Regions from separate parts of the Micromonospora sp. NPDC005237 genome, predicted to be linked through region 2. Evidence: riboswitches for the same ligand, from Rfam matches in the RefSeq annotation. Region 2 holds a riboswitch; each other region holds the start of a gene.
What was found. A riboswitch is a leader RNA that binds a small molecule or an ion and turns the genes downstream of it on or off. The one in region 2 is predicted to bind cyclic di-AMP.
Positions count from the first base shown of each region.

Region 1: linked by a shared signal. The riboswitch ahead of ABZT87_RS18465 (transglycosylase family protein) and the one ahead of ABZT87_RS08510 (hypothetical protein) in region 2 are both predicted to bind cyclic di-AMP.
Region 3: linked by a shared signal. The riboswitch ahead of ABZT87_RS11250 (hypothetical protein) and the one ahead of ABZT87_RS08510 (hypothetical protein) in region 2 are both predicted to bind cyclic di-AMP.

Region 1 covers NZ_JBEXHJ010000006.1:257,506-267,020, reverse strand. Annotated here, with positions in the region: gene dinB (DNA polymerase IV) at 1-868, shown strand, start outside; gene ABZT87_RS18470 (hypothetical protein) at 1,097-1,435, shown strand; gene ABZT87_RS18465 (transglycosylase family protein) at 1,508-2,185, opposite strand; cyclic di-AMP (ydaO/yuaA leader) riboswitch at 2,185-2,329, opposite strand; gene ABZT87_RS18460 (hypothetical protein) at 2,511-2,690, opposite strand; gene ABZT87_RS18455 (peptidoglycan-binding domain-containing protein) at 2,795-3,283, shown strand; gene ABZT87_RS18450 (peptidase inhibitor family I36 protein) at 3,368-3,769, opposite strand; gene ABZT87_RS18445 (BTAD domain-containing putative transcriptional regulator) at 3,952-6,789, shown strand; gene htpG (molecular chaperone HtpG) at 6,823-8,739, opposite strand; gene ABZT87_RS18435 (SDR family oxidoreductase) at 8,950-9,515, shown strand, end outside.
Region 2 covers NZ_JBEXHJ010000002.1:759,277-768,791, forward strand. Annotated here, with positions in the region: gene ABZT87_RS08500 (MarR family winged helix-turn-helix transcriptional regulator) at 1-11, opposite strand, end outside; gene ABZT87_RS08505 (carbonic anhydrase) at 260-988, shown strand; gene ABZT87_RS08510 (hypothetical protein) at 1,077-2,096, opposite strand; cyclic di-AMP (ydaO/yuaA leader) riboswitch at 2,101-2,231, opposite strand; gene ABZT87_RS08515 (YibE/F family protein) at 2,398-3,762, opposite strand; gene ABZT87_RS08520 (heavy metal translocating P-type ATPase) at 4,225-6,186, shown strand; gene ABZT87_RS08525 (metal-sensitive transcriptional regulator) at 6,192-6,488, opposite strand; gene ABZT87_RS08530 (copper ion binding protein) at 6,638-6,847, shown strand; gene ABZT87_RS08535 (hypothetical protein) at 6,862-7,809, shown strand; gene ABZT87_RS08540 (heavy metal translocating P-type ATPase) at 7,822-9,515, shown strand, end outside.
Region 3 covers NZ_JBEXHJ010000003.1:517,652-527,166, reverse strand. Annotated here, with positions in the region: gene ABZT87_RS11285 (hypothetical protein) at 1-279, opposite strand, end outside; gene ABZT87_RS11280 (hypothetical protein) at 419-562, opposite strand; gene ABZT87_RS11275 (STAS domain-containing protein) at 964-1,326, shown strand; gene ABZT87_RS11270 (5'/3'-nucleotidase SurE) at 1,337-2,164, opposite strand; gene ABZT87_RS11265 (PfkB family carbohydrate kinase) at 2,161-3,138, opposite strand; gene ABZT87_RS11260 (SRPBCC family protein) at 3,310-3,777, shown strand; gene ABZT87_RS11255 (hypothetical protein) at 3,826-4,341, opposite strand; gene ABZT87_RS11250 (hypothetical protein) at 4,464-5,483, opposite strand; cyclic di-AMP (ydaO/yuaA leader) riboswitch at 5,537-5,668, opposite strand; gene ABZT87_RS11245 (cation diffusion facilitator family transporter) at 5,810-6,727, opposite strand; gene ABZT87_RS11240 (AAA family ATPase) at 6,834-8,951, opposite strand; gene ABZT87_RS11235 (alpha/beta hydrolase) at 9,059-9,515, opposite strand, start outside.

The DNA.
Region 1 (9,515 bases), on a different contig from region 2:
GGGCGGCCTGCGGCGGCTGGTCGGCGCACCGGCCGACATCGCCGAGCGGCTGCGCCGGGAGGTCCGCGACCGGGTCCGCCTGCCGATCACGGTGGGCGTGGCCCGGACGAAGTTCCTGGCCAAGGTGGCCAGCGGGGTGGCGAAACCGGACGGGCTGCTTGTCGTCGCCCCCGACGCCGAGGTGGAGTTCCTGCACCCGCTGCCGGTGGAGCGGCTGTGGGGCGTCGGCCCGGTCACCGCGGCCAAGCTGCGGGAGCGCCGGATCCGTACCGTCGGGGAGGTGGCCCGGCTCGGCGAGGCCGCGCTGGTGTCCCTGCTCGGGGCGGGTGCCGGCCGGCACCTGCACGCCCTGGCCCACATGCGCGACCCCCGGTCGGTGCAGGTCGGCCGCCGCCGGGGCTCGATGGGCGCGCAGCACGCGTTGGGACGTACCCCGCATGCCCCGGCGGAGCTGGACGCCATCCTGGCCGGCCTGGTCGACCGGGTCACCCGACGGATGCGGGCGGCCGGGCGGTCCGGGCGCACGGTGGTGCTGCGGCTGCGCTTCGGCGACTACACCCGGGCCACCCGCTCGCACACCGTCCGCAAGGCGACCGCGGACACCGTGCCGCTGCTCGCCGCCGCGCGGGCGTTGCTGCGAGCCGCGCTACCGGAGATCGACAGGCGGGGCGTCACCCTGGTCGGCGTCTCAGTGGGCAACCTCGACGACAACCCGGTGCAGCCGGAACTGCCGTTCCAGGCCGACCCCGGGGCCGACCTGGACGCCGCGGTGGACGCGGTCCGCGACCGGTTCGGCTCCTCGGCGCTCACCCGGGCGGTCCTGCTGGGCCGGGAGCCGGGCGTCGAGATGCCGCTGTTGCCGGACTGACGGCACGACGCACTGCCCGCCCGGCTGTCGTCAGGACCGCGAGGTCGCGGTGTTGCTCAGATGACGGCCGACATGTCCGATGCGGCCGGGGTCGCGCGGCGGGGCCGCCTCGCGGGGCCGCATCGGCGCTGCCACGCAGATCACAGCAGGTGGGGGGTTTTGCCGGCGGTGCGAGTGGAGAGGTTTCGGGGAATCAGCCTGACAGGGGGGACCACCATGTCCGACGACATGAGCAACCGTGCGAGCCGGCGTGCCGAGCGTCCGCGCGACGTGACCGATCCGCTGCTCTGGCAGCTCGCGCTCGACGTGCTGGCCGCACACGAGTCGGACGAGGAGGGCGCGTGCCGCAACCTGCTCTGCGCCGGCCAACCCTGGCCGTGTGCGGCGCGCAGCACCGCTGAACAGTCGCTCCGGCTGGCCCGTCGGGCGGACGACACACCGCCCACAGCCGCCCCGCAGCGACCCGACGCCGCCACGTCGACCGGCCGGTCCCCGGAGCGGGCTTCGGCTCCGCGGCAGACCCGTACCACCGGGTCGCTGTCGACGGCGACCGCCTCGGCCGCCTGACGCCCACCCGCCTGCACGACATGCCAGCGGGCGCTCGACCGGAATCCGGTCGAGCGCCCGCTGCTGGTGCTCTTACAGGCTGAGCCGCTGGCCCGGGAGAATCAGACCCGGGTCGGCGCCGATCAGCTGCCGGTTGCGCTCGTACAGGGCCTGCCAGCCGCCGGCCTGGCGGTGGCTGTCGGCGATCTCCGACAGGGTGTCCCCCGGCTTGACCACATACGTGTCGCCGCTGGCCGCCGGGGCGGTGCGCTCGTGGTTGCGGGTCGCCGGCTGGTCGCCGCGCGACGACCGCTCCTTCGGGGCGGTGGACCGGTCCTTCCCGGCGGTGGACTTCGACGACTTCGCGGTCGACTTCGTCGAGGACTTCGTGGCGGAGCCGCCCGACGAGCCGCCCTTGCGGCCGCAGGTCGGCCACGCGCCGATGCCCTGCCCGTCGAGCACCTTCTCGGCGATGGCGATCTGCTCGCCGCGGCTCGCCAGGTCGGCACGGGCGGCGTACTTCTTGCCGCCGTAGCCGGCCCAGGTGCCCTGGGAGAACTGCAACCCGCCGTAGTAGCCGTTACCGGTGTTGATCTTCCAGTTGCCGCCGGACTCGCACTTGGCGATCGCGTCCCAGTTGACACCGGCCTGGGCCGGGGCCGCGGGGCCGAAGAGGGCGACGGCGCCGGTGATCGCGCCGACGGCCAGGGTGCCGACGGCGACGCGGCGGGTGGTGACCCGTCGATGACGGGGCGTGTGGACAGACGTCATGTGTGGTTCCTCCACGCCGGCGAGGTGAGCTGTCGGGTTCGGGCCGAGGAGCCCGGCCGCGCGGTGGCGGCTTCACCCCGAGGTGACATGCACCGAGGAACGTGGGTCCCCCGCTCCTGCCCGGGGTTCTGGTATCCGACGACCGGGGGCAGGATTTGGCGTTGCCGGTCGTGGCGTCCACGGTGGTGGACTCGATCGACGGTAGGCACGGTCGGTGACCCTCGCCCAACGCTTGTGAACTTGTTCACCGGCGCACGCGCGGCGCCTCTGCCAGCGGTTGCGGACCACGCGCGGCTGTGCACCGACCATCATGGACCGATTCCGATCAGGCCCGGATGTCACCGCCCGTACGCAGCCAGGCGATGGTGCGACGGAGCAGTTCGAGGTGAGGAACGGGCCGATCGGCGGGTGGTGGGAGCGGCCGTGCTCCCAGGAGGCGCCGATCGTGGCACGCCAGCTCGGCGTGCGGTCCCTGCCCGCTGAAGATCACGGCGTCGACGGGCATCGGCGCTCCTGGGAATTGACGTTCGGGCAGGAAACCATAGATCGACGGCCGCGATGCTCGGAAGCACACCGGGTCGACCCCGGCAACCTTCCCAGGAGGAGAGCATGCCGATCCACCGGAGCCGCATCGGCCGCCGCAGCGCCGCCGCCACCCTCGTGACCGTCCTGGCCAGCGCCGGCCTGACCCTGCTCGCACCGACCGCCGCGCACGCGTCCAGCCCCTGCACCAGCCTGACCTTCTACCGGGTCGGCGGCTATCCGGGCGGCGCGGACATGCACGTGCCGACCGTTGGTTGGCAGACCGGGAACAAACAGTGCTATCTCACCTACGGCCACTCGGGCTCGGCGGTGCTGGTGCTTCAGGAGGCGCTGAACAACTGCTACTCGCGCTCACTGAGCCTCGACGGCAACTACGGCCCGAAGACCCGCGACGCCGTCCGGTACGCCCAACACAAGATCAACGAAGACATCGTGTACGCGAACATCGCCGAGGACGGCGAGTACGGCCCGCAGACCCGGGCGTACATGGGCTTCGCGATCTTCGGGGTCAACGGCGGCCCGGTCATCCCGAACGTCTGCTACTACCCGGGCTGAGCCGCGTGACGGCGCCGGTCGGAGTCCCCCGTGGAATTCCGACCGGCGCCGTCGTGCACCCCCCTGCCCGCTTCGGTCCGCGGATCAGCAGACCCGGACCGCCTCGATCCGCTGGTTCCAGTTCCCCCCGATCGCGGCCGAGTCGTACGCCAGGTTCGCCCGGTAGCCGTAGGCGTGCTGGTAGCCGAGCAGGCCGGTGGCGTTGGCGTTGTCCCAGAAGGTGGAGACGGTGCCGGACGGTCGGTTGTTGATGATCGACTGGGTCCTGTTGCGGAAGTACGAGGGCAGCCCGACGTCGTTGCAGCCGTTGTACGGCCCGTCGAGCAGGAAGATGTCCCCGCTGAAGTTGGTCCCGGCGTACAGGCAGAGCAGACCCGAGGGGCAGGCGTAGTTGGCCTGGGCCGGGCTCGGGGCGACGCCGAGCGCGGCGCCCACGGCAACCACGCCGAGCAGGGCGGACGTGAACCTTCGCAGAGCACTTCGCACGATGGTGACCTCCGGTGTCGTCACGACCGGAACAGGCCGTGAGTCGAATTGCCGACATCGCATTGATTGATGCCGCTGTGCCAACGATGATCTGCGCGGCAGGTCGACGAATTCCTGCCGGAACCTCAATCCGGCCGTCCGTCGGCGGATTGTCCGACTGGCGATGCGGCGAGCGGCGGTTCATGGAGATTCGGGTCCTCGGGCCGGTCGAGGTCTGGGCGGACGGCCGCCTGGTCGACGCCGGAGCAGCCCGCCAGCGCGCCGTCCTGGCCGCGCTGGCGGTCGACGTCGGCCGACCGGTCCATGTGGAGTCGCTGGTGGACCGGGTCTGGGGCGACACGCCACCGCCCAGGGTTCGCCACAACCTGCACGTCTACCTCGCCCGGCTCCGCCGCGTGCTGGCCGACGCGGGCGCACCGGACGCGCTGGTACGACGCTCCGGCGGGTACCTGCTGGACCAGCCACCGGAGACAGTGGACGGCCCGCACTTCGACGTGCTGCGACACCGGGCCGATGGACTGGTTGACGACGACCCCGAGCGGGTGGAGCTGTTGCGCCGGGCGCTGGAGCTGTGGCGCGGCGAGCCGCTGGCCGGGCTGCCCGGCGAGTGGGCGGCCCGGGTCCGGCAGGACTGGCACCGCCGGCACACCGACACCGCCGTGCAGTGGGCCCGCGGCCTGCTGCGGCGGGGCGAGCCGGAAGCGGTCATCGACCCGCTGACCCGGCTCGCCGACGACCACCCCCTGGACGAACCGGTCGCCGCCGTGCTGCTGCACGCGCTGGCCGCGGCCGGTCGCGGCGCACAGGCGCTGGCGTACTACGCCCGGCTGCGGGACCGGCTCGCCGACGCGCTCGGCGCGGACCCGGGCGTCGAGCTCCGCCAGCTGCACCAGGCCATCCTGCGCGGTGAGATCACCGTGCCCACTCCCGGACCGTCCCCCGCCCCCACCGGAGCGGGCCACGTCGCCAGGCCGCACCCGGAGCGCCCGATCCCGGCGCAGTTGCCGTCGGATGTCCGGGGTTTCGCCGGGCGCGGTCCGGAGCTGGCCCGTCTGGACGCGCTGCGGGCGTCCGCCGAGGCGCAACCCGGGGCGGTCCCGCTGGCGGTGCTCTCCGGGGCGGGCGGGGTGGGCAAGACGGCGCTCGCCGTGCACTGGGCGCACCGGGCCGCCGGACACTTCCCCGACGGGCAGCTCTACGCCAACCTGCAGGGCTACAGCCACAGCGGTGTGGTGCGCAGCCCGGAGCAGGTGGTCCGGGGTTTCCTGGCCGCGCTCGGGGTGCCGCCGCGGGAGGTGCCGGCGGATGAGCAGGCACAGACCGCGCTGTACCGGAGTCTGCTCGCCGGTCGGCGGATGCTGGTGCTGCTCGACAACGCCCGGGACGCGGCGCAGGTCCGGCCGCTGCTGCCGGGCGCCGCCGGCTGCCTGGTGCTGGTGACCAGCCGGGATCGGCTCACCGGGCTGGTGGCCACCGAGGGCGCCGAGGCGGTCGTGCTGGATCTGCTCACCGCCGAGGACGCGCAGGCCCTGCTCTACGCGCGGATCGGGGCGCGGGCGAGGGTCGAGCGGGCCGCCGTCGACGAGCTGGTCCGACTCTGCGACCGGCTGCCACTGGCCCTGGTCGTGGTGGCGGCCCGGGCGGTGGTCCGGCCCCAGCTGCCCCTGACCGAGTTGGGCGCGCAGCTCCGGGCCGACGGCCGGCTGGACGGACTGGACACCGGAGAGCACGAGAGCAGTGTGCGGGGGGCGCTGTCCTGGTCGTACCGGCTGTTGTCGGCGTCGACCGCGCGGCTGTTCCGGCTGGTCGGGGGAAGTACGGACGTGACGGTGAGTACGGCGGCCGCGGTCAGTCTCGCCGGCGGCGGTCGACGGGCCGTCCGGGCGGCGTTCGCCGAGCTGGCCGACGCGCATCTGGTGTTGGAGCGCGGCCCGGACCGGTACGCGATGCACGACCTGTTGCGGGCCTTCGCGGCCGAGCTGTCCGCCGAACACGATCCGGCCGGCGACCGGGCCGAGGCGCGCGGCCGGCTCTTCGACCACTACCTGCACAGCGCGCACGGCGCGGCCGTGTTGCTGCACCCGCACTGGGATCCGATCACCCTCGCCCCGGCCGTCGCCGGCGTCCGGGCGGAGAAGTTCGGCGACCATGACGAGGCAATGGCCTGGTTCACGCGCGAGCGCGACGTGCTGATCGCGCTTGTCGAACGATGCTCCGCCAGCGGGTTCGACCGACACGCCTGGCAGCTGGCCTGGAGCCTGACCAGTTTCCTGGACCGGCAGGGCGGCTGGCACGACCAGTTGGCGGTGCAGCGTACGGCGCTGGCGGCGGCGCGGCGCGGCGGCGAGGTGGCCGGGCAGGCGCACGCGCACCGCAGCCTGGCCCGGGCGCACGCCCGCCTGGGTCGGCTCGACGAGGCGCCCGGTCAGCTCCAGCGGGCGCTGGAGCTGTTCCGCGAGCTGGGCGACCCGGCCAACCAGGGGCACACCTGCCTCGACCTCGCCGAGGTGGCCGACCGCGAGGGCCGGCGTGCCGAGGTGGTCGAGCATGCCGAGGCGGCGTTGGCGCTGTACCGCGAGGCGGGCCACCGCTACGGGCAGGCGATGGCGTTGAACGCGGTCGGCTGGTATCGGGCCCAGCTCGGCGCGCACGACGCCGCGGTGGAGGCGTGCCAGCAGGCGCTGGAGCTGCTGCGCGAGTTCGACGACCGGCAGGGCCAGGCGCCCACCTGGGACACCCTCGGCTACGCGCAGCACCGCGCGGGACGACCCGCGGAGGCGGTGGCCGCGTACCGGCACGCGGTTGAGCTGTACCGGGAGTTCCGGGACCGGTACTACGAGGCGGACACGCTGACGCACCTCGCGGAGGCGTTGGCCGACGTCGGCGACCCGGCGGAAGCGGCGCGAAGTTGGCGGACGGCGCTGGGCATCCTCGACGAACTCGGGCACCCGGACGCCGAGGGGGTCCGCCGTCGGCTGGCGGACGCCAACGCAACCGGACCGGCCGGCGGGGCCCGCTGATCGGGCGACCCGCCGGCCGGAGGGGTCGAACGGCTACAGGGTGCGCGCCAGCCGATCGGCGAGCGTACGGGTGAACCGGGCAGGGTCGGCCAGCTCACCGCCCTCGGCGAGCACCGCCAGGCCGTACAGCAGCTCGGCGGTCTCGGTCAGGGTCTCGGTGGAGTCGCCCTGCTCGTGAGCCTTGCGCAGCCCGGTGACCAGCGGGTGACCGGGGTTGATCTCCAGGATGCGCTTGGCCGAGGGGACGTCGTGCCCCATCGCCCGGTACATCTTCTCCAGCGTCGGCGTGAGGTCGTGCGCGTCGCCCACCACACAGGCCGGTGAGGTGGTCAGCCGCGACGAGAGGCGGACCTCCCGGACGCTGTCGGCGAGGGTGGTGCCCAGCCACTCCACCAGCGCGGCGAACTCCTGCCGCTGCTGCTCGCGCTCGGCCTCGGCCTGCTGCTTCTCCTCGTCGGTGTCCAGGTCGACCTGGCCCTTGGCGATCGAGCGCAGCGGCCGGCCATCGTACTCGCCGACCCGCTCGACCCACACCTCGTCGACCGGGTCGGTGAGCAGCAGCACCTCGTGGCCCTTGGCCCGGAACGCCTCCAGGTGCGGGGAGTTCTCGATGGTGGCGCGGGAGTCGCCGGTGGCGTACCAGATGTCGCTCTGGCCGTCCTTCATGCGCGCGACGTAGCCGGCCAGGTCGGTGGGCTCCGCCGCGTCGTGGGTGGAGGCGACCGACAGGATCTCCAGCAGGGAGTCCCGGTTGTCGGTGTCGTCGATCAGCCCTTCCTTGACCACGGCGCCGAACTCGGTCCAGAAGGTGCGGTAGCGCTCGGGGTGGTTGGCCTTGAGGTCCTTGACCGTGGCGAGGACCTTGCGGACCAGGCGGCGGCGGACGATCTGGATCTGCCGGTCCTGCTGGAGGATCTCGCGGGAGATGTTCAGCGACAGGTCGTGCGCGTCGACGACGCCCTTGACGAAGCGCAGGTAGGTGGGGACCAACGCCTCGCAGTCGTCCATGATGAACACGCGCTTGACGTAGAGCTGGACGCCGCGCCGGCCCTGCGGGGAGAAGAGGTCCAGCGGGGCGTGACTGGGCAGGAACAGCAGCGCCTCGTACTCGAAGGTGCCCTCGCCCTTCATGTGCACGACCTCGAGCGGGTCGGCCCAGTCGTGGCTGACGTGCTTGTAGAACTCGTTGTACTCGGCGGCGTCGACCTCGTCGCGGGGACGCGCCCAGAGCGCCTTCATGGAGTTGAGGGTCTGCACCTCGCTGGTGGCGGCCTCGCCGTCGGCGCCGGGACGCTCGACGCGCATCCGGATCGGCCACGCGATGAAGTCGGAGTACCGCTTGACGATCTCGCGGATGGTCCACTCGGCGGTGTAGTCGTGCAGGTTGTCCTCGGTGTCGACCGGCTTGAGGTGCAGGGTCACCGTGGTGCCCTGCGGCGCCTCGTCGACCGCCTCGATCGAGTACGTGCCCTCGCCGGTGGACTCCCAGCGGGTGCCGCCGGTCTCGCCGGCCTTGCGGGTCAGCAGGGTGACCCGGTCGGCGACCATGAACGCGGCGTAGAAGCCGACGCCGAACTGGCCGATGAGGTCCTGCGAGGCGTGGGCGTCGGAGGCTTCGCGCAGCTGGCGCAGCAGCTCGGCGGTGCCGGACTTGGCGATCGTGCCGATCAGCCGGACCACCTCGTCGCGGGTCATCCCGATGCCGTTGTCCCGCACGGTAAGCGTGCGGGCGTCCCGGTCGACCTCGATGGCGACGTGCAGGTCGTCGGTGTCGGCGACGAGATCCTTGTCGACGAGCGTCGCCAGCCGCAGCTTGTCCAGGGCGTCGGACGCGTTCGAGATGAGTTCCCGCAGGAAGACGTCCTTGTTCGAATAGATCGAGTGGACCACCAACTGGAGGAGCTGACGCGCCTCGGCCTGGAACTCCAACGTCTCGGCCTGGTTGCTCACACCGTCTCCCTTCTCGGCTCGTGCGGAGGTTCGCGCAAAGGATACGAGTCGTCACCGCCGCGGTCGTGCCCGCGTCCGGGTCGTATTCCCGATCCGCGGGGTGCCCGCGGTGACATAGCTGACTTTGCTCAACAGAAGTCAGCCGGATAGCGTTCCGGTCAGCAATCGACCTCGCGCCATCTCGGCCAGCCACGAACCTGGAGCACCCCCATGAAGATCGCTGGAAGCACCGCCCTCGTCACCGGCGCCAACCGGGGCTTCGGCCGACACCTCGCCGCCGAACTCGTCGCCCGGGGCGCGACGGTCTACGCGGGCGCCCGCAACCCCGACTCCGTCGACCTGCCCGGCGTGACGCCGGTCCGGCTGGACATCACCGACCCCGATTCGGTGACCGCCGCCGCGAAGCTGGCCGGCGACGTGAACCTGCTGATCAACAACGCCGGCATCGACACCGGAACCGACCTCCTCGACGGCGACCTCACGCTCGTCCGCCTGGAGCTGGAGACCCACTACCTCGGCACCCTGTCGGTGGTCCGGGCGTTCACGCCGGTCATCACCGGCAACGGCGGCGGGACGATCCTCAACGTGCTCTCCGTGCTGTCCTGGGTCAACTTCCCCAACGCCGGGGCGTACGGCGCCGCGAAGTCGGCCGAGTGGGCGATGACCAACGCCCTGCGCGTGCAGCTCGCCGAGCGGGGCGTCCGGGTCGCCGGCCTGCACGTCGGCTACATGGACACCGAGATGACCGCCGGGGTCACCGCCCCGAAGTCCGACCC
Region 2 (9,515 bases):
GCGCTCGTCATGGTGGAGCCGCCTCTCCGGTTGTCCGTCCCACCTCCGTGCCCGCCGGAGGGTCGGGCCAGGTGCCGACGGACCGGCCCGGTCCCAACGGCCGCAGGGCCGGTTCGGGGGTCAACGTATGAAATCTAAATCACGCATATCTTGACGCATCTTGCGGTGCGTGTGACCGTGGAGCCCGAGCCAGCGCCCACCGCCGGCCCGGCTGAAAAGCCTCTTGAGCAGGTCAAACGCGTGGAGACGAGGTGCGGGGATGAGCCGTTCCGGTACCCTTGGCGGGCAGCCGGGCCCGCAGCGGGCCGCCGATCGAGCGCCGACGCCGACCGAGCCGGCCCGAGCGTACGCCGAGCTGGCCGCGGGCAACCGGCGCTTCGTCAGCGGAGCGCCGCGCCACCCCAACCAGGACGCCGGGCACCGGGCCGCCGTGGCCGACGGGCAGCACCCGTTCGCGGTGATCGTGGGCTGCTCCGACTCCCGCCTGGCGGCTGAGATCATCTTCGACCGGGGGCTGGGCGACCTCTTCGTGGTCCGTACGGCCGGACACACCGCGGGCCCGGAGGTGCTGGGCAGCGTGGAGTACGCGGTGACGGTGCTCGGAACCCCACTGGTGGTGGTCCTCGGCCACGACTCGTGCGGTGCCGTGCAGGCCGCCCGTGAGGCGGCCGCCACCGGCGTCGCGCCGCCGGGACACCTGCCCGCGGTGGTCGACGCGGTGCTGCCCAGCCTGCGACGTGCCACCGCCGAGGGCGTGGACGACGTCGACGGCATCGTCGACATCCACATCGCGCAGACCGTCGAGACGCTGCTCGGGCAGTCGCCCGTGCTGGCCGACGAGGTGGCGCAGGGGCGGTGTGCGGTGGTGGGCATGTCGTACCGGCTCGCCGCCGGTGTGGTGCGCGCGGTTACCCCCGCACCGGCGGGTGCCGCGACGTTCGACGCGCCCGGCGCCTCGGACGACCCGGCAGCTTCCGCCGCCGCCTGACGCGGACCGCCCCGGCAACTTCCGCCGCCTGACGCGACGAGGGCCGCCCCGCCTGATGCGGGACGGCCCTCGACTTCTTGGCACCGGGTCAGAGCAGCGACATGTGCACGTGGTCGGTGTGGTTCGACGGTCCGCTGTACGACTTCCAGCCGGTCGCCGGGAACCAGATCTGCCGGTTCCAGATCACGTAGTAGATGCCGAGGCGGTCGGCGTTGCGGATGAGGAACGCGGCGACGTTGTTGCCGTACATGCGGGTGTCGTTGTTGTGCCACGGGCTGAAGCCGCTCTTCTGCAACGACCAGTCACAGGCGCGGCCCTTCGGGTGCTCGAACGGGCCACCGTTGCGGTGGCAGCCGACGAACCGGTTGAACCCGGCCCGCTTGACCTCCTTGTACGCGTGCAGGGTGCGCGGCGTGACACAACCGGAGGTGGTGGGGTCGTCCTCGCTGCATGACTCGGCCTTCCAGTCGCCGTCGGCGGTGCGACCCGGGCCGATCCGGGCGACCGGCGAGACGGCGTCGACCAGACCGCCGGTGAAACCCTGACCGCCGACCAGCGCGAGCGCCTTGTCCGCGTCGCGCTTGTCCTTCGCCATCAGGGCGGTCTGCTTCTGCTGCTCGCGGACCTCCGCGTCGAGGGCCAGCTTGGCCTGCTCGGCGCGGGTCTTGACCGTGTTGACCTCGGCGAGCTTCTTCTCGTTGACCATGTTCATCTCGTCGAGCGCCGCGGCCCGTCGGACGAACGAGTCCGGGGCGTCGCTCTCCAGCAGCATCGCGATCGCGCCGATCCGCCCGGTCCGGTACGACTGGGCGGCGATCTGCCCGACCTGCGGGGCCAGCGCCTCCAGGTCGGCCTTCGCCCGCTCGACCTGCAACGCCAGCTCAAGCTGCCGCTTCTTGGACTTGTCCAGCTTGGACTTGGCCGCCACGTAGTCCCGGTTGGTCTGCTCGATGACGTCGTTGAGGAGCTTGGGTTCGTCTTCCTCTTCGTGCCCGGACGGTGTGGGGGTCGTCGGGGCGGCGTGGGCCGGGAGGGGCCCGGCGAACACGGTCAGCGCAGCGAGCACGGCCACCACGGGTGTCAACCAGCGGCGTAGGGGTGCCGTCACAATGTTCCCTTCCGTCGACCGCCGACCGGGTTAGCTGACGGGTTCGGGGCGGAAGTGGCCCCTACCGCTGTCGCGGATTCACCCCACGTACCTGGGTCCCCGGCTCGCCGGTTGGCGATTGGGCGGTGGCACCGCAGGCGCCGCTGCGCGCCTTCGTCGGTGACCGGCAGCGAGGTTACCCGAGAGTCCACCGCCTGAGCTACGTCCTGATGCCGACTAAAAGCGTCATTTCGCCATGGCGTTGAGTGACCAGTGACGCGGTTCTCAGGGCGTAGGCCCGATCCGGTCACGCTGAGGAGTGTCACCATGCCGTATCCGTGCTCCTGTTCGGCTCTGGCCACCCGGTGGTGGCGGTGGATGGGGGTGCGCTCCGCTCCGGGTCGGGCCCGTCGGACCGACCCGCTGGCGGGGAGCTGAGGGCGGCCAACGCCTCCGTCCGGTCCGGACGGGGGCGCGGCGTCAGGACGTCGGCGGCCGCGTCCTGCGCCGGCGTCGACCCGGCCGCGGTCACCACGGCGGCGAGCCCGGTGGTGAGGGGTACGGCGGCGATCAGGCCGAGCGTGGCGACCGCGCTGCGGACGATCTCCTGGGCGAGGAACTCGCTGGTCAGGATCTGCCCGAGGGGGCGGGTGTCGGCGGTGAGCAGAAGCAGCAGCGGAAGTGAGGCGCCCGCGTACGCCAGGACGATGGTGTTGACCGTGGAGGCGATGTGCGCCCGGCCGACCCGGGTGGCCGCCCGGTAGAGCTGCAGCCGGCTCAGGCCGGGGTTGGCGTTCGCCAGCTCGGTGACCGTGGCGGCCTGGGTGACGGTCACGTCGTCGAGCACCCCGAGTGAGCCGATGATGATCCCGGCGAGCAGCAGGCCACGCAGATCGACATCGGCCTGGAACATCGACAGCGTGGTGGCGTCCTCGCTGCCGAAGCCGGTCAGGTGGGTGGCGGCGGTGGCGATGGTCGCGAGCACGCCGGTGAGCACCAGGCTGCCCAGGGTGCCGAGCACCGCGACCGAGGTCTGCGCGGTCACCCCGTGTGTCAGGTAGAGCACCACGAACATGATCAGGGCTGCGCCAACCACCGCCACCAGCAGCGGTGACCGGCCGGCGCTGATGCCCGGCAACACGAAGGTGAGCAGGATGGCGAAGCTGGCGGCCAGCCCTGCCAGCGCGGCCAGGCCCCGCCACCGGCCGAACGCGACGATCGCGGCGGCGAAGACCACCGCGAGCCACACCAGCGGCTTTCCGCGCTGATGCTCGGCGATGTTCCAGCTGCTGGTGGCGGGATCGGTCGGGTCGGTCAGCTCGACCAGGACGACGTCGTCGCCGACCTCGACCCGCGGAGCGCCGGGCCCGGCGGGGACGGGCGTTTGCACCTGCTGGCCGGCGCTCGGCCCGTCCTCGATCCGTACGTCCACGGTCCCGCACGGCCCGGTGGCCGGCGTGCCCTCCGGGTTGGCCGACGGTGGGCAGGGTTCGGTCACCACCCGGGTGACCGTGCCGTGGTGGCGCGGCGCGTCCGTGCCGCCGCCGGTCTGCGGCGCCCCGTCCCGTGGCCAGAGCACCACGGCGGCGACGACGGTGGCCACGAAGAGTGGCACCACCGTCGCGACGAGGATCCGCCGGACCCGGGGTGGGACGGGCGGAGCGGTACGGCTGTGGTCGGAACCCAATGCGAGAACTCCCAACGATCCGGTGCGGGGTACGTGCCGACGGGCCGGTCGGTTCACCTCCGCCGGTCGAACGCGGTGCCGGGCGCATCGGATTGCCGGCTGGCGACCCGGTGATCACACAGGGTGAGCCGTCGGACCGGCCGGTCGGCGGAGGCGCCGCGCCGTGGCGGCGCCGGTGCCCGACTGGGCGGTGGGGTCCGGTAGGCCATCGCCGGAAATGCTAGCCAGCCGGACCGGGTGTCGCAGGTCGTGGCGGAGTGTCGGATGGTCGAACCGCCCGCGCGGCGTCGCCCGGAGCGGCATGTTGGAGTCATGCCCGCGTCCGAGCCCGCCCCTGAGCAGGCCGCCGACCAGAGCCAGCACGCGACGCCGGCCGGCCACGATCAGCACGCCGGCCCGGAGAGGCACGCCGGCCAGGACAAGCACGCCGGCCACGACAAGCACGCCGGCCACGACCCGGCGATGTTCCGCCGCCGGTTCTGGGTCTGCCTGGTGCTCACCCTGCCGGTGGTGCTGACCAGCCACCTGGTGGTGGACGGGCTCGGGCTCCGGTGGGACGTTCCGGGCCGCTCCTGGGTCGGGCCGGTGCTCGGATCGGTGATTTTCCTCTGGGGTGGCTGGCCGTTCCTGGTCGGTGCGGTGCGCGAGATCCGGGACCGGGCACCGGGAATGATGCTGCTGGTCGCGATGGCGATCACGGTGGCGTACTCGGCGTCGTTGGCCACCAGCCTGGGCGCCTTCGACCTGGACTTCTGGTGGGAGTTGGCCGCGCTGGTCACCATCATGCTGCTCGGGCACTGGCAGGAGATGAAGGCCATCGGGCAGGCCCGGGGGGCGCTGGCGGCGTTGGCCGCGTTGCTGCCCGACGAGGCCGAGCGCGTGGCGGCGGACGGGCAGGCCGAGCCGGTGCCGGTCGGCGCGTTGCGGGTGGGCGACGTGGTGCTTGTCCGGCCCGGGGGTCGGGTGCCGGCGGACGGCCGGATCGTCGATGGCGACGCCGAACTGGACGAGTCGATGATCACCGGTGAATCGCGGCCGGTGGCCCGGTCGACGGGCGAGCGGGTGGTGGCCGGCACGGTCGCCACCGACTCGGCGATCCGGGTCCGGGTCGAGGCGCTGGGTGACGAGACCGCGCTCGCCGGCATTCAGCGCATGGTCGCGCAGGCGCAGCGCTCGGGTGGGCAGGCCCAACTGCTGGCCGACCGGTTCGCCGCCGCGCTGTTCTACGTGGCCGCCGGCACAGCCGTGGTGACGCTGGCGGTCTGGACCGCGCTCGGTGAGCCCGACCAGGCGGTGGTCCGTACGGTCACCGTCCTGGTGATCGCCTGCCCGCACGCGCTCGGCCTGGCCATCCCGCTGGTCGTGGCGCTCTCCACCGCCCTGGCGGCGCGGCGCGGGATCCTGGTCAAGGACCGGTTGGCGCTGGAGCGCATGCGGACCGTCGACGCGGTGCTCTTCGACAAGACCGGCACGCTGACCCGGGGTGAGCACGCGGTGAGCGACCTGGTGACGACCCAGGGGCTGGAGCGGGAGGAAGCGCTGCGGATCGCCGCCGGCGTCGAGTCCGACAGCGAGCATCCGCTGGCTCGGGCGATCGTGACGGCGGCCGGGTCCGCCGGCCCGGCGCGTGCCACCGGCTTCCGGTCGCTGCCGGGCCGCGGCGTGCGGGCCACCGTCGACGGTACGGAGTACGCGGTGGGCGGCCCGGCGTTGCTGCGGGATCTGGGCCGAGCGCTCCCGGACGACCTGAAGGCGGCGACCGGCCGATGGTCGGCGCGCGGGGCCGTGGTGCTGTACCTGGTGCGGCTGCCGGGCACCGTGCTCGGGGCGTTCGCGCTCACCGACGAGGTGCGTCCGGAGGCCCGGCAGGCCATCGCCGAGCTCCGTGCCGAAGGCGTCCGCACCATCGCCATGATCACCGGCGACGCGCGGTCGGTGGCCGAGTCGGTGGCCGCCGATCTCGGCTTCCGGTCGGGGGTGGACGAGGTCTTCGCCGAGGTGCTGCCGGCCGAGAAGGACAGCCGGGTCGCGGAGCTCCAGCGGCGAGGGCTGACCGTGGCGATGGTCGGCGACGGGGTGAACGACGCGCCGGCGCTGGCCCGCTCCGACGTCGGCATCGCGATCGGGGCGGGGACCGATGTGGCGATCGAGTCCGCCGGGGTGGTGCTGGCGTCGTCCGACCCGCGCGGTGTCGGTGCCGTGGTCCGGCTCTCCCGGGCGTCGTACCGCAAGATGCGGCAGAACCTGGCCTGGGCCGCCGGCTACAACGTGGTGGCGTTGCCCCTGGCGGCCGGGGTGCTCGCCTGGGCCGGGGTGGCGTTGAGCCCGGCGGTGGCGGCGGTGCTGATGTCGGCGTCCACCATCGTGGTGGCGCTCAACGCCCAGTTGCTCCGCCGGGTACGCCTCGACGCGGAGCCCGACTGACCGGCTCAGCCGCGTTTCATGAGTCGGCCGACGGCCGCCATCATCTCGGTGGCCATCTCGTCGGCCCGGCCCTCGGCCGCCCCCTCGTGCATGCAGTGCCGGGCGTGCCCGTCGAGCAGGCCCAGGGCCACCTTGTCGAGCGCGGCCTGGATCGCGGAGATCTGGGTGAGGACGTCGATGCAGTAACGGTCGTCGTCGACCATCTTCTCGATGCCCCGGACCTGCCCCTCGACGCGGCGGAGCCGCGCGAGCAGCTGGTCCTTGCTGGCGGTGTAGCCGCGGATCGGCGTGGGTGCGGTCATGGCGACGAGGATAGCGTACCCCTGGGGGGTATGGTAACGTCCCTCGTGTCCGATACCCCCACCGGGTACCGGTACATGACCGGTCACGAGTCTGCCTCGGCCTTACCCCTGGGGGGTATAGGCTGGCAGGCGACGAAGGGAGAGATTCGATGGTCGACACGACGTTCCAGGTGCGGGGCATGACCTGCGGGCACTGCGTCAGCGCGGTCAGCGCCGAGGTGGGCGCCATCGCCGGGGTGCGCGACGTGCAGGTGGATCTCGCCACCGGCCGGGTCACCGTCACCAGCGAGCAACCCGTGGACGCGGAGTCCGTCCGGGCGGCGGTCGACGAGGCCGGTTACGACCTCGTCGAGGCGTGAGCGGGAAGCCCGGGATGAACACGGTGACCAGAATGGGCGGGTTCGCCCTCGGTCTCGCGGCGGTCTTCGGCGCGGCGTACGGGATCGGCCGGGTGGTCGACCCGGCCGCCCCGGTCGCCGAGAGTCGGCCCGACGGCGGCGTCGCCCACAGCTCGGGCCCCACCGCGCACGACGAGGTGACCGACCGGACTCCCGGCGGTCTGCTCGTCTCCGACCGTGGCTACACGCTCGTTCCGGTCGCCGCTCCGGCCGGTGAGTTCGCCTTCCGGATCGGCGGGCCGGACGGCCGCCCGGTGACCGGGTACGACGTGGCACACGACAAGCGGATGCACCTGATCGTCGCCCGGCGGGACCTGTCCGGCTTCCGCCACGTGCACCCCGACCTCGCCCCGGACGGCACCTGGCGGGTCGACACCCCGCTGGACGGCCCGGGGCAGTGGCGGGCGTTCGCCGACTTCACGCCGACCGGGGGCGAGGCGCTGACCCTCGGGGTGGACGTGACCGTCCCCGGTGAGCTGACCGAACGGCCGCTGCCCGCCCCGGCCACCAGCACCACGGTCGACGGCTACACCGTCACCCTGGCCGGCGTGCCGCAGCCCGGCCGCACCTCGTCACTCACCCTGAGCGTCAGCCGCGACGGGCGACCGGTCACCGACCTGGAGCCCTACCTGGGCGCGTACGGGCACCTGGTGGCGCTGCGCCGGGGCGATCTCGCGTACCTGCACGTACACCCGGACGGAACACCCGGCGACGGGCGCACCCGGCCCGGTCCGGAGGTCACCTTCCTCGCCGAGGTGCCCTCGGCCGGCAGCTACCGGCTCTACCTCGACTTCCGGCACGGCGGGCGGGTGCACACCGCCGAGTTCACCGTCGTCGCCGGCACCGCCACGACCGGGGGCGACCCCACTCCGAGCGGGCCGGCGCCGACCGAGCACGGCACCCCCGGCCACGGGCACAACTGACGGGATCGGACGATGACCACCACCAGCAGACCACTGCCCGAGGCGCCGAACCGGATCGAGCTGGCCATCGGGGGAATGACCTGCGCCGCCTGCGCCGCCCGGATCGAGAAGAAGCTGAACCGGATGGACGGGGTGAGCGCCACCGTCAACTACGCCACCGAGAAGGCCACCGTCCGGTACGTCGACAGCGTCACCCCGGACGACCTGATCGACACGGTGCAGAAGACCGGCTACACGGCGGCCCTGCCGGCTCCGCCGACGACCGAGCAGCCGGTCGACCCGCTGCGGGGTCCGCGTACCCGTCTGTGGGTGTCGGCGGTGCTCAGCGTGCCGGTGGTCCTGCTGGCCATGGTGCCGCCCTGGCAGTTCGACTACTGGCAGTGGCTCTCGCTGACCCTCGCCGCCCCGGTGGTGGTCTGGGGCGGGCTGCCGTTCCACCGGGCCGCGTGGACCAACCTGCGGCACGGCGCCGCGACCATGGACACCCTGGTCTCGCTGGGCACCCTGGCCGCGTTCGGCTGGTCGCTCTGGGCGCTCTTCCTGGGCGACGCCGGGATACCCGGGATGACGCATCCCTTCCGCTTCGCCATCACCCGCACCGACGGCGCCGGCAACATCTACCTGGAGGCGGCCGCCGGGGTGACCGTGTTCATCCTGGCCGGCCGCTACTTCGAGGCCCGATCCAAGCGGACCGCCGGGGCGGCCCTGCGCGCCCTTCTCGAACTCGGCGCCCGGGACGTGGCGGTGCTGCGCGACGGGGTGGAGACCCGGATCCCGGTGGACCGGCTCGTCGTCGGTGACCGGTTCGTGGTCCGCCCCGGCGAGAAGATCGCCACCGACGGGGTCGTCGACGAGGGCACGTCCGCCGTCGACGCCAGCATGCTGACCGGCGAGTCGGTGCCGGTCGAGGTCGGCCCGGGCGACGGTGTGGTCGGCGCCACGATCAACGCGGGCGGCCGGCTGGTCGTCACCGCCACCCGGGTCGGCGCGGACACCCAGCTCGCCCGGATGGCCGACCTCGTCGAGCAGGCGCAGAGCGGCAAGGCGGCCGTGCAGCGGCTGGCCGACCGGATCTCCGGCGTCTTCGTGCCGATCGTCATCACCCTCGCGGTGGGCACCCTCGGCTGGTGGCTCGGCACCGGAGCCGGTCCGACCACCGCGTTCACCGCCGCGGTGGCCGTGCTGATCATCGCCTGCCCGTGTGCCCTCGGCCTGGCCACGCCGACCGCGCTGCTGGTCGGCACCGGTCGCGGCGCCCAGCTCGGCGTGCTGATCAAGGGGCCGGAGGTGCTGGAGTCCACCCGTCGCGTCGACACCGTCGTGCTGGACAAGACCGGAACCGTGACGACCGGCCGGATGACCCTGGTGGACGTCGTGCCGGCGAGCGGCGAGGACCGCGCCGAGCTGCTCCGGCTCGCCGGGGCCGTGGAGGCCGCCTCCGAGCACCCGATCGCCCGGGCCGTCGCCGCGGGCGCCGCCGAGGCCGGAGCGCTGCCCCCGGTTACCGGCTTCGCCAACCTCGAAGGGTTGGGCGTCACCGGCACAGTCGACGGTCGGACCGTGCTGGTCGGCCGGCTCCGGCTGCTGCGCGAGCGCGGTGTCGACGTACCGCCGGAGGTCGATCTGGCCGTGCGTGACGCGGAGGCCGCCGGGCGTACGGCGATCGTCGCCGGCTGGGACGGACGGGCGCGGGGCGTGCTCGCGGT
Region 3 (9,515 bases), on a different contig from region 2:
GACCAGCGCTGCCCCGATCAGGAGCGTCCACGGCAGCGCCGGCTGGCGCCCGGCGAGCGCGTCAAAGGCGCGCGAGGCCCGACGCCGGGCCTCCTCCGCCGCGGAGCCGACCAGGTCACCCGCCCCGTCGGCGAGCTCGCCGCTGCTGCGACGGGCCGAACGGGCGGTGTCCCGGACACTGTCGCCTGCGGAGCTGACGGCGGAGAGCAGGTGCTCCCACGCCTGATCCGCGATCCGCTCCGGCTTGCTGCGCCGGTCCAGCAGGTTGGTTCCGAACATCGTGGTTACCTCCTCGGGTGCCGAAGCCGCCGGCCACTTCGGACTTCGGCGTCTGTCCAGCGCGGCACGGTTTCGCTGATTCCGCAGTGCCCCGGGCCGGTCGGCCGCAAACCCGGTCGGCCGGGGCTCACCGGCTCCCTCAGCGCACCGCCACCACGGCCGCACCGCGGGCGAAGTCGTCGTCATCGTCGTCGTCATCGTCGTCCCCGCCGCCGAAACCGCAGGCCAGTACGAGGGCGAGCAGTACGCCGACTCCGGCCAGCCCGGCCAGTCGCTTGATCATCGAAGGTCCTCTCCGCCGCGGTGGGTGTCCCGGGGCTGATGCTAGGTGGCGTCGGCAACCGCCCGACCGGCTCGGACCGGACGCGTTCGGGCGATCGTGGCGCGACACGCCGGTCCCAGGCGGGGCCGGCGTACGGGATGGTTCGGTTGTCGGGCGTGTCGGTTCACGCCCGTTACCCTGGTCCGGCGACGCGTCGGTTCCGACCGATCGTGGAGTGGTCAGATAACGAAAAGTATTGGTTGATCAGATACCGAAAAGTGGGGATATGGGCGACTTTGTTCGCCCGGATCCGTGAATTGCTCATCCCGAGGGGTGGCGACCGAGGCCGTCGGAGGAATACTCTCGGTCGCGGCCCGCGTACTGATGAGACGCCCGGGGGACGGGCGGGTGGAGGTGCTCGCGTGAGCCTGTCGATCGTGAAGTCGGTCCTGTCCGGTGGTGTCGTGGAGATCGCCCCCCGGGGCGAGATCGACGTCGACACAGCGTACGAGGTGCGTGAGGCGATTGCGGAGGTGCTGGCCAAGAGCCGCCCGGTCCGCATCGAGCTGAACATGAGGCTGGTCACCTTCATCGACTCCGTCGGCATCAGCGCCATGGTCGCCGGCTTCCAGACCGCCGAGGTCAGCGGCGTCAAGCTGGTGGTCACCGAGCCGAGCCGGTTCGTGCACCGTCAGCTCTGGGTGACTGGTCTGCTCGGTCTCTTCGGCGCACCGGAGCCCTACTTCGCCGGGGCCGCCACCCCCGAGGTGCTTCCGGGCGCCTGAGCGCCCTCCGTCAAGGCTGCTCGTCCAGACCGGTCAGGTCCACGTCGGTCACCTCGGTGACCGCTCGGATGGCCGTCACCGACGCGTACCCGGCGGCCAGCAAAGCCAGGTCCGTGCCGGGCTGCGCGGCCTGGCCGGGCTCCTCCAGCGCGGTACGCACGAAGCCGTGCCCCGACTCGGCCACCGTCATCTGCACCTGACCGAAGCTGGCCAGGGAGCCGCGACGTACCCCGCGCAGCCGTCCGTGCGGCAGGTCGGGGGCGTTGACGTTGAGCACGCTCTCCGGCGGCGCGGCGGTCAGCCGGGGGAGCAGGTCCAGGGCGACCCGCGCGGCGGTGACCCAGTGCCGTTCGGCGTCGCGTACGCGGGCTGCGGCGTCCACCGCTGCCCCGCCGCTGCCGGCCGTCGCCTCGCCCGCGGAGAGCACGTCCAGTGAGACGGCCATGGCCCGGCACCCGTTCGAGGCGGCGGTGAAGGCGGCGCCCACCGTGCCGGAGTGCAGCACGGCGCGGCCGGCGTTGGCACCCCGGTTGATCCCCGACAGCACCACCGACGGCGGCGGGCCGAACGCGCCGTGCAGCGCGATCAGCGTGATGAAACCGGGCGAGCCGGCGACCCCGTACGCCGGCACGCCCGCCAGGTCGGGCAGCGGGTGGTCGTGCACCACCACCCGCCCGTCCCGTTCCACCGCGCTCATCGCGGCGCTGGTGCCGCTGGCCTCCTCCATCGGCGCCGCGACCACCACGTCCAGGCCCCGCTGGGCGGCGGCCACGGCCAACGCCTGGATGCCCGGCGCGGCGATCCCGTCGTCGTTGGTCACGAGCACCCGCAGCGTCATCGCTCGACCGCCCGGTCGGCCAACTCGTCGGGGGTGGTCCGCTCCTGTTGCCGACTGTCCGCCGGGACCAGCCGGACCCGCTCCACCAGCCCGGTGATCGAGTCCAACCGTCCGGTGCCCAGCCCGTGCCGGGTCACGTTCAGCGCGCCGGCCGCGGCGCCGGTACGGATGGCCGTCCGGATGTCGCCACCACGGGCGATCACGGCCGCCACGCCGGCGGTCATCGAGTCGCCCGCGCCGCGCGGATCGGCGGCCTCCAGCCGGGGCATCTCCACCTCGAAGAGCTCCCCGTCGATGAGCGCCAGCGCCGGCTGGTCGGCTCGGCTCACCACCACCGTCTCGGCGCCGGCGGCGTGCAGGTCGTACATCGTCCGGGTCAGCTCGGCGCCGTCCCCACTGCGGGCGCGACCGTCCCGGACCAGCTCCTCGTGACTCACCTTCAGGAAGAACACACCGCCGTCCAGTACGGCGCCCAGGTGATCACCGGACAGATCAGCCACCACCCGGCTGCCGTTGGCGCCGAGGTCGGCGGCGAAGCGGCGGTACAGGTCGGCCGGGACGAGCCACGGCGCATTCGGGCCACTGAGGACGCTCACGTCGGCGCGCAGTCCCTCGCCGAGCGCCAGGTTGTACAACTCGTCCAGCTCGTGGCGGCTCAGTCGGTCCCCGGGCACGTCCACGACCTCCTGTCGGGACCCGCCCCGCCGGTCGTGCACGTACCCGCCGCTGCCGGAGTCGCGCATCACCACCTTCAGGTCCACCCCCTCGCTGACCAGCAGCGGCTCCAGCACCTGACCGACCTCGCCACCGAGCGCGGCGCAGAGCACCACGTCGACCCCGAGCGACAGCACCATGCGGGCCTGCCAGACGCCCTGGCCGCCGGGGTGCAGGTGCAGTTCGGGCTGGTCGTTCGGCTGATCCACGGTCACCGTCAGCTGCGGGGTGGGCGCGAAGACCATCACGTGCCCGCTCACCGGTCGTCACCGAACATGTGTCCACCTCTCGTCACAACCGGTGATTTCCCATCAGCCGACCGTAATGGGAATGCTGCGCGAATACCGGGACAACGGACGGTGTCCGTCCGGGCGTTGCCAGCCTGAGCCGCGTACGGGACAATCGTGCGACCAGCGACGTCGGGAGACTGTGTGCTCAGCAGCGACAGCTTCAGCTACACCGTCCAGGCCCGCTGCTCACTCGCCGAGGCGGCGGCGTTGTTGAGCGACCTGACCCGCCAGGGCGAACTGCACCCCCTGATCGTCCGGGTCCGCCGGGTGCCGCCCCGTCCGGGCGCCCGGGCCAGCTACACGATCAACGACAGGCTGGCGGTGGGGCCGTTGCGCTTCCGCACCACCTACCAGGCGGACGTGCTGATCAGCGAACCTGACGAGATCGTCACGGTGGCCCGCCAGTGGCCGGCCACCACCGTCCGCAACCACACCCGGTTGCGCGCCGAGCCGGACGGCCTGGTCCGGATCGACGTCGACATCACCCTGCGCGCGCCGACGCCCCTGTTCCGGTACGCCTTCCAACAGGCCCGCGCCGCCCACCTCGCCCTGGCCACCCGCCTCGGTGCGGCCCTGGACACCACCCCCGACGAACAACCCCCGGCCTGACCCACCCCGCGGCTGCGGTCTCGCGTCGTGGTGGCCTCCCGGTGGCCGCTACGTCCTTGTGGCGGCGCGCTCGCGCGGCACGCTCCGCGCGCCGGTCGGCCGGGTGGCTCGGCGGCCCCAGGGCTTGTACGTGGAGAGCACGGTCGCGATGATCATGAGGCTGGTCGACACCGCGGGCGCGATCACCAGGTCGGCGCGATCCCGGGCGGGGAGGGCGGCGCCCAGCGCGCTCGCGTGCCGCAGGTTCGGGGTGAGCAGGAACAGCACCAGCCCGACCATCGCCGTGGTGATCACGAGCTTGACCAGCACCCACCGGTAGCGCACCAGGCCCCAGGGGGTGAGCAGCGCGCTGGCGACGCCGACGAGCCAGACGAGCACGCTCAGCGGCGCGAACAGCACCGTGCCGACGAGCCCGGCGACCGGATAGACCACGGCCGGGTCGGCGCCGCGCTGTGCCGCGATGCCGAGGGTGAGCAGCACCAGGTCGGCCCCGAGCCAGCCGAGCGAGGTGATGAGGTGCAGGGTGAGCAGCGCCTTGCGGGTGGCGGGTGGGATTCGCGGCATACCCGACATGCTGCCGGCCCGGCCCGGCCGGGTCGTCCGATCACCGGCGGCGTCCGGGGTACGTCCGCTGACGTACCCGGGGCCGGCGCACCCGCTCGACGGTGCGCCGGCCACCGGTGGGGTCAGTACACCGACAGGTGTACGTGGTTGGTGTGTTCGCTGGAGGGGTCGCCGTTCCCCCCGCTGTACGACTTCCACCCGCTGCTGGGCAGCCAGATCTGCCTGTACCAGATCACGTAGAGCACGGCGAGCCGGTCGGAGTTGCGGATGAAGTACGCGGCCAGGTTGTTGCCGTACGTCTTGTCGCCGCCGGTGGCGTCCCCGCCGAAGCCGCCCTTCTGGGCGGCGAAGTCGCAGGCCCGGCCCTTCGGGTGTTCGCCGGAGCCGCCCGAGCGGTGACAGGAGACGTACCGGGTGAAGCCGGCGGCCTTCGCCTGGTTGAGGGCGTGCAGGGTGCGGGGGGTGATGCAGCCGCTGGCCGGGGTGGGGTCGTTGACGCTGCACGACTCGGACGGCCAGGAGCCGTCGGAGTTGCGCGGCGCGGGCTGGGCGTTGGCGGTGGAGGTGCCCCGGTTGGAACTGGTGTCGGCAGCGGTGGTGCGCGGCTTGCTGGTGGCGACCGCCAGGGCCCGTTCGGCCTGTTCCTTGCGCTTGGCCATCACCTCGACCTGCTTGCGCTGCTCGCGGATCTCGCCGTCCAGGGCGGTGCGGGTGCGGTTGGCCTCGTCCCGGGTGGCGTGCAGGTCGCGCAGCACCCGGTCCTCGTTGGCGGCCACCACGTCCAGCGCGGCCGCCCGGTCCATGAAGCCCTCGGGGGTGTTGGTGTTGAGCAACGCCGAGACGGTGCTGAGCCGGCCGGTGCGGTACGCCACGCCGGCGATCTCGCCGACCTTGCCGTTGCGCACGGTCATCTCGGCCTCGGTGGTCTTCAGCTTGGCCGCGAGTTGCTGCTGGCGCTGGACGGAGGTGTCCAGGGCGCGCTTCGCGTCCAGGTAGCCCTTGCTGGCGGCCTCCAGTTGGGCCCGCAGCGCGGGGGTGCCGCCCTCCTCGTCGCCGTCGGGCGCCGCGGCGGCCCGCAGGCCGCCGGGGGGAGCGGCGGTGGCGGCGCCCACCGGTAGGGCGACGCCGAGGGTGACCATCATGACGATCAGTGCCGCGAGTCGGGCGGCGGGTGGTCGTGCTGGTGCCACTACGCATGTCCTTCCGTCAGCCGCCGACCGGGTTAGCTGACGGGTTCGGGACGGAAGATCCCTACCGCTGACGCGGATGCACCCCAGGAACGTGGTTCCCCGGTTCGCCCTCTCGGGTGATTAGGCGGCGGCCGCCACCGGCGCCGGGAGGGCGCCGCCGGGTGGTGGCCGGGGACGAGCCTACCGGGGCAGGTGGGACGTGTGCAGTCGATGTGACGGAAGGTGTCTGCGCCGCCACCAAAGATGACGGCAAAACGGTCTTTTCGTCAGATAGGTGCTCACCACTCGATCGAACCGCAGGCGCCCGTGGCGGACCCGGGCTCGATCTGCAGCGTGGCGTGCTCGATGCGGAAGTCCTCCCGCAGGGCGGTACGCGCCGCGGTGAGCACCGTGCCGACCTCCCCGCCGGGTGCCATGATCAGGTGTGCGGAGGCCACCTCCATGCCCGAGGTGAGCGTCCAGACGTGCAGGTCGTGCACCTCCACCACGCCGGGCACCGCGGCCAGTCGGTCGTGCACGGCGGTGACCTGGAGGTGTTCCGGGGCGGCCTGCACCAGGATGCGGACGGCCGCGCGCCCCAGCCGCCAGGTGCGCGGCAGGATGAACACGCCGATGGCGACCGCGACCAACGGGTCGGCCCACCACCACTCGGTGACCGCGATGAGCAGCGCCGCGCCGATCACGCCGAGCGAGCCGAGCAGGTCGCCGAGCACCTCCAGGTAGGCGCCCTGGAGGTTGATGCTCTCCCGGGCGCCGGCGCGCAGCAGCGCGAACGCGATCACGTTCGCGAGCAGGCCGAGGACGGCCACCGCGAGCATCGGGCCGGTCAGCACCTCGTGCGGGTCGCCGAACCGGCCGATCGCCTCGATCACCACGTAGACCGCCACGCCGGAGAGCAGGACGGCGTTGGCCAGGGCGGCGAGCACCTCGAGGCGGTAGAGCCCGAAGGTGCGCTGCGGGTCGCCGGTGGCCCGCCGGGTGGCGGTGATCGCGGCGAGCGCCATCCCGATGCCCAGCACGTCGGTGAACATGTGCCCGGCGTCGGAGAGCAGGGCGAGCGAGCCGGTGTGGAAGGCGGCCACACCCTCGACCACCATCAGGGTCGCGAGCAGCCCGAACGCGGCCCAGAGTCGGCCCCGGTGCTGGTGGGCGGCGTTGGTGACCGACCCGTGGTGGTGGTCATGACCTGCTCCCACGAAATCCACCCTCCGTCGCCACCCGGGACCCGGTCAAATGTATGCTCACATCGCTATGTATGCAAGTGTACGGACCGGCCCACCCTTCGACACGGCAACCCGCAGGTCAGCCGGTCGGGTCGATGGTGGTGAGCCGCTGGGTGGCCCGGGAGAGCGCCACGTAGAGCGTTCGTACGCCGGAGCCCGGATCGGCCCGGATCTCGCTCGGGGCGACCAGCACCACCCCGTCGTACTCCATGCCCTTCGCCTCCAGGCTGGTCACCACCTGCAGCCGCGCCGCGCCGAGTGAGCCGAGCCAACCGGCGACCTCGTCGCGGCGGGTGACCGGCGTGATCACCCCGACCGTGCCGTCCACCTCGGCCAGCAGGCCGGTGGCCGCCTCCACGACCGCGGTCTCCAACCCGGCCGGCGGCACCACCAGCTCGACGGGGTCGATACCGGTGGAGCGTACGGCGTTCGGCAGCGACAGGTCGGGGTAGAGCCGGCGGATCTCCGCCGCCGCCACCGCGAAGATCTCCGCCGAGTTGCGGTAGTTGGTGGTGAGCGTGAAATCGTGCCGCTTGCGACGGCCCAGCGCCTGGTCCCGGGCGTGGGTCAGCTCCTGGGGATCACCGATCCACGCGGTCTGCGCCGGGTCGCCCACGACGGTCCAGGAGGCCAGGCGGCCGCGCCGTCCGACCATCCGCCACTGCATCGGCGAGACGTCCTGCGCCTCGTCCACCACCACATGCGCGTACTCCCGGTAGTCCTCCGGACGCTCCCGGGCCGCCGCGCGGGCGGCCCGCTGCCGGTCGCTGGCGGTGCTCAGCTCGCGCACGCCGCCGGCGAGTTGGAACGGGTCACGGCGGGCCCGCGCCGGCTGCATGGGCTTGCCGAGCAGCGCGTCCAACTCGTCCAGTAACGCCACGTCCGCGATGGTCAGGCCCGCGGTGTCCAGATTCTGGTACGCGGCGGTGAGCAGCCTGATCTCCGCGCCGGAGAGGATGCCGCCGGCGTACCGACGCAGCCGATCCGGGCGAGCCAGCCAGCCGAGCACGTGTCGGGGGTGCAGGCGCGGCCACCACGCCTTGAGGAACTCCCGGAACTCCGGCCGCTCGGCGATCTCGCCCTCGAAGGCCCGGTGCTCGGGCAGCCGGGTGATGCCCACCGCCCGGGCCTGCGCCCAGAGCGCGGCGAACACCCCGTCGAAGCCGGCCCGGCGTGCCTCGTTGCGCCGGGCGCCACGGTGCAGCGCGCGGTCCCGGATCCGGTCCAGCTCGGCCCGGTCCAGCCGCAGCAGCGTGCCCCGGTAGAGCAGCCGCAGCTCACCCGGGCCGCCCGGCACCGCGTCGCGGGCCGCGCGCTCCAGCACCCGGCGCATCCGCAGTGAGCCCTTCACCGCCGCCACCTCCGGCGGGTCGGTGCGGGTGGCGGTCATTCCCGGAAAGAGGCTGCCCAGCGAGTGCAGGGTCGCCGTGTCCTCACCGAGCGAGGGCAGCACCGAGGCGATGTACTCGACGAAGACGGTGGACGGCCCGACCACCAGGATGCCCCCGCCGGCGTACCGGCTGCGGTCGGAGTAGAGCAGGAAGGCCGCCCGGTGCAGGGCGACCGCCGTCTTGCCGGTGCCCGGACCGCCCGCCACGATCGTCACCCCGGAACCGGGCGACCGGATGGCCTCGTCCTGCTCCCGCTGGATCGTCGCCACGATGTCGCGCATGCCCCGACCGGTGGCGCGGGACAGGGTGGCCAGCAACGCGCCGTCACCGACCACAGTCATCCCCTCCGGGGCGGCGGTCGGGTCCAGCAGGTCGTCCTCGATCCGGGTGACCCGCTCGGCGCGCGAGGAGATGGTGCGACGACGCACCACGCCCAGCGGCTGCGCCGGGGTGGCCTGGTAGAACGCGGAGGCGGCCGGCGCGCGCCAGTCGACGACCAGCGTGGTGGCGTCCTCGTCGCGGATGCCGAGCCGCCCGACGTGCAGCACCTGCCGGTCGCGCAGGTCCAGACGGCCGAAGACCAGCCCCTCGTGCTCGGCGTCGAGGGTGTGCCGTCGCTGCGCGGCGTGGAAGACCATCGCGTCGCGCTCGACCAGCGCGCCGAACGTGCCGACCCGGGCCATCCGGTAGCCGTCCCGTTCGGCCCGAACCGCGGACTGGCGCAGCTCGGCCAGTCGGGCGTACACCCGGTCGAGGTGCCGTTGCTCGACGGCGATCTCCTGCTCCAGGGCGGTCTGGTCGGTCAACGCACGCTCCTTCGATGTCGCCGGCAGACGGCGCGAACCGCGCGGGCCAACCGCAGAAGGGTACGGCCCCGGGCCCGGGGCTTCGCGCCCGAGGTGCGGGAACGTGCTCAGCGACCCGTCCCGGTCGCGCTCGCGTCGTGCCCGTCGCGCGCCGGCGCGGCGAGCACCCGACGCAGTACGCCGGTCAGCGCGGCGTTCACCTCGTCCGGGCGCTCCATCATCAGCATGTGTCCGGCACCCGGACAGACGGTCAGCTCGGTGGCCGGCAGGGCGGCGGCGATCGACTCGGCGCACGGCGGTGGGGTCAGCCGGTCCCGGTCACCGACCAGGGCGGCGGCCGGCAGGTGGGCCAGCGCGGTGAGGGTGTCCAGCCGGCGCTGGGCGCCGATCGAGGCGCGGAAGCCGCCGATCGAGCGCAGCGAGGCGCGGGCCACCGCCGAGGTCACCAGCCGAATGTCGGAGGGATCACAGCGGTCGCCGAAGAGCATCCACCGGATGCTCGGTTGCAACGCGTTCAGCAGCGCCCGGGGCGCGCGCCACGAGCCGCACCGGGCCAGGACACCG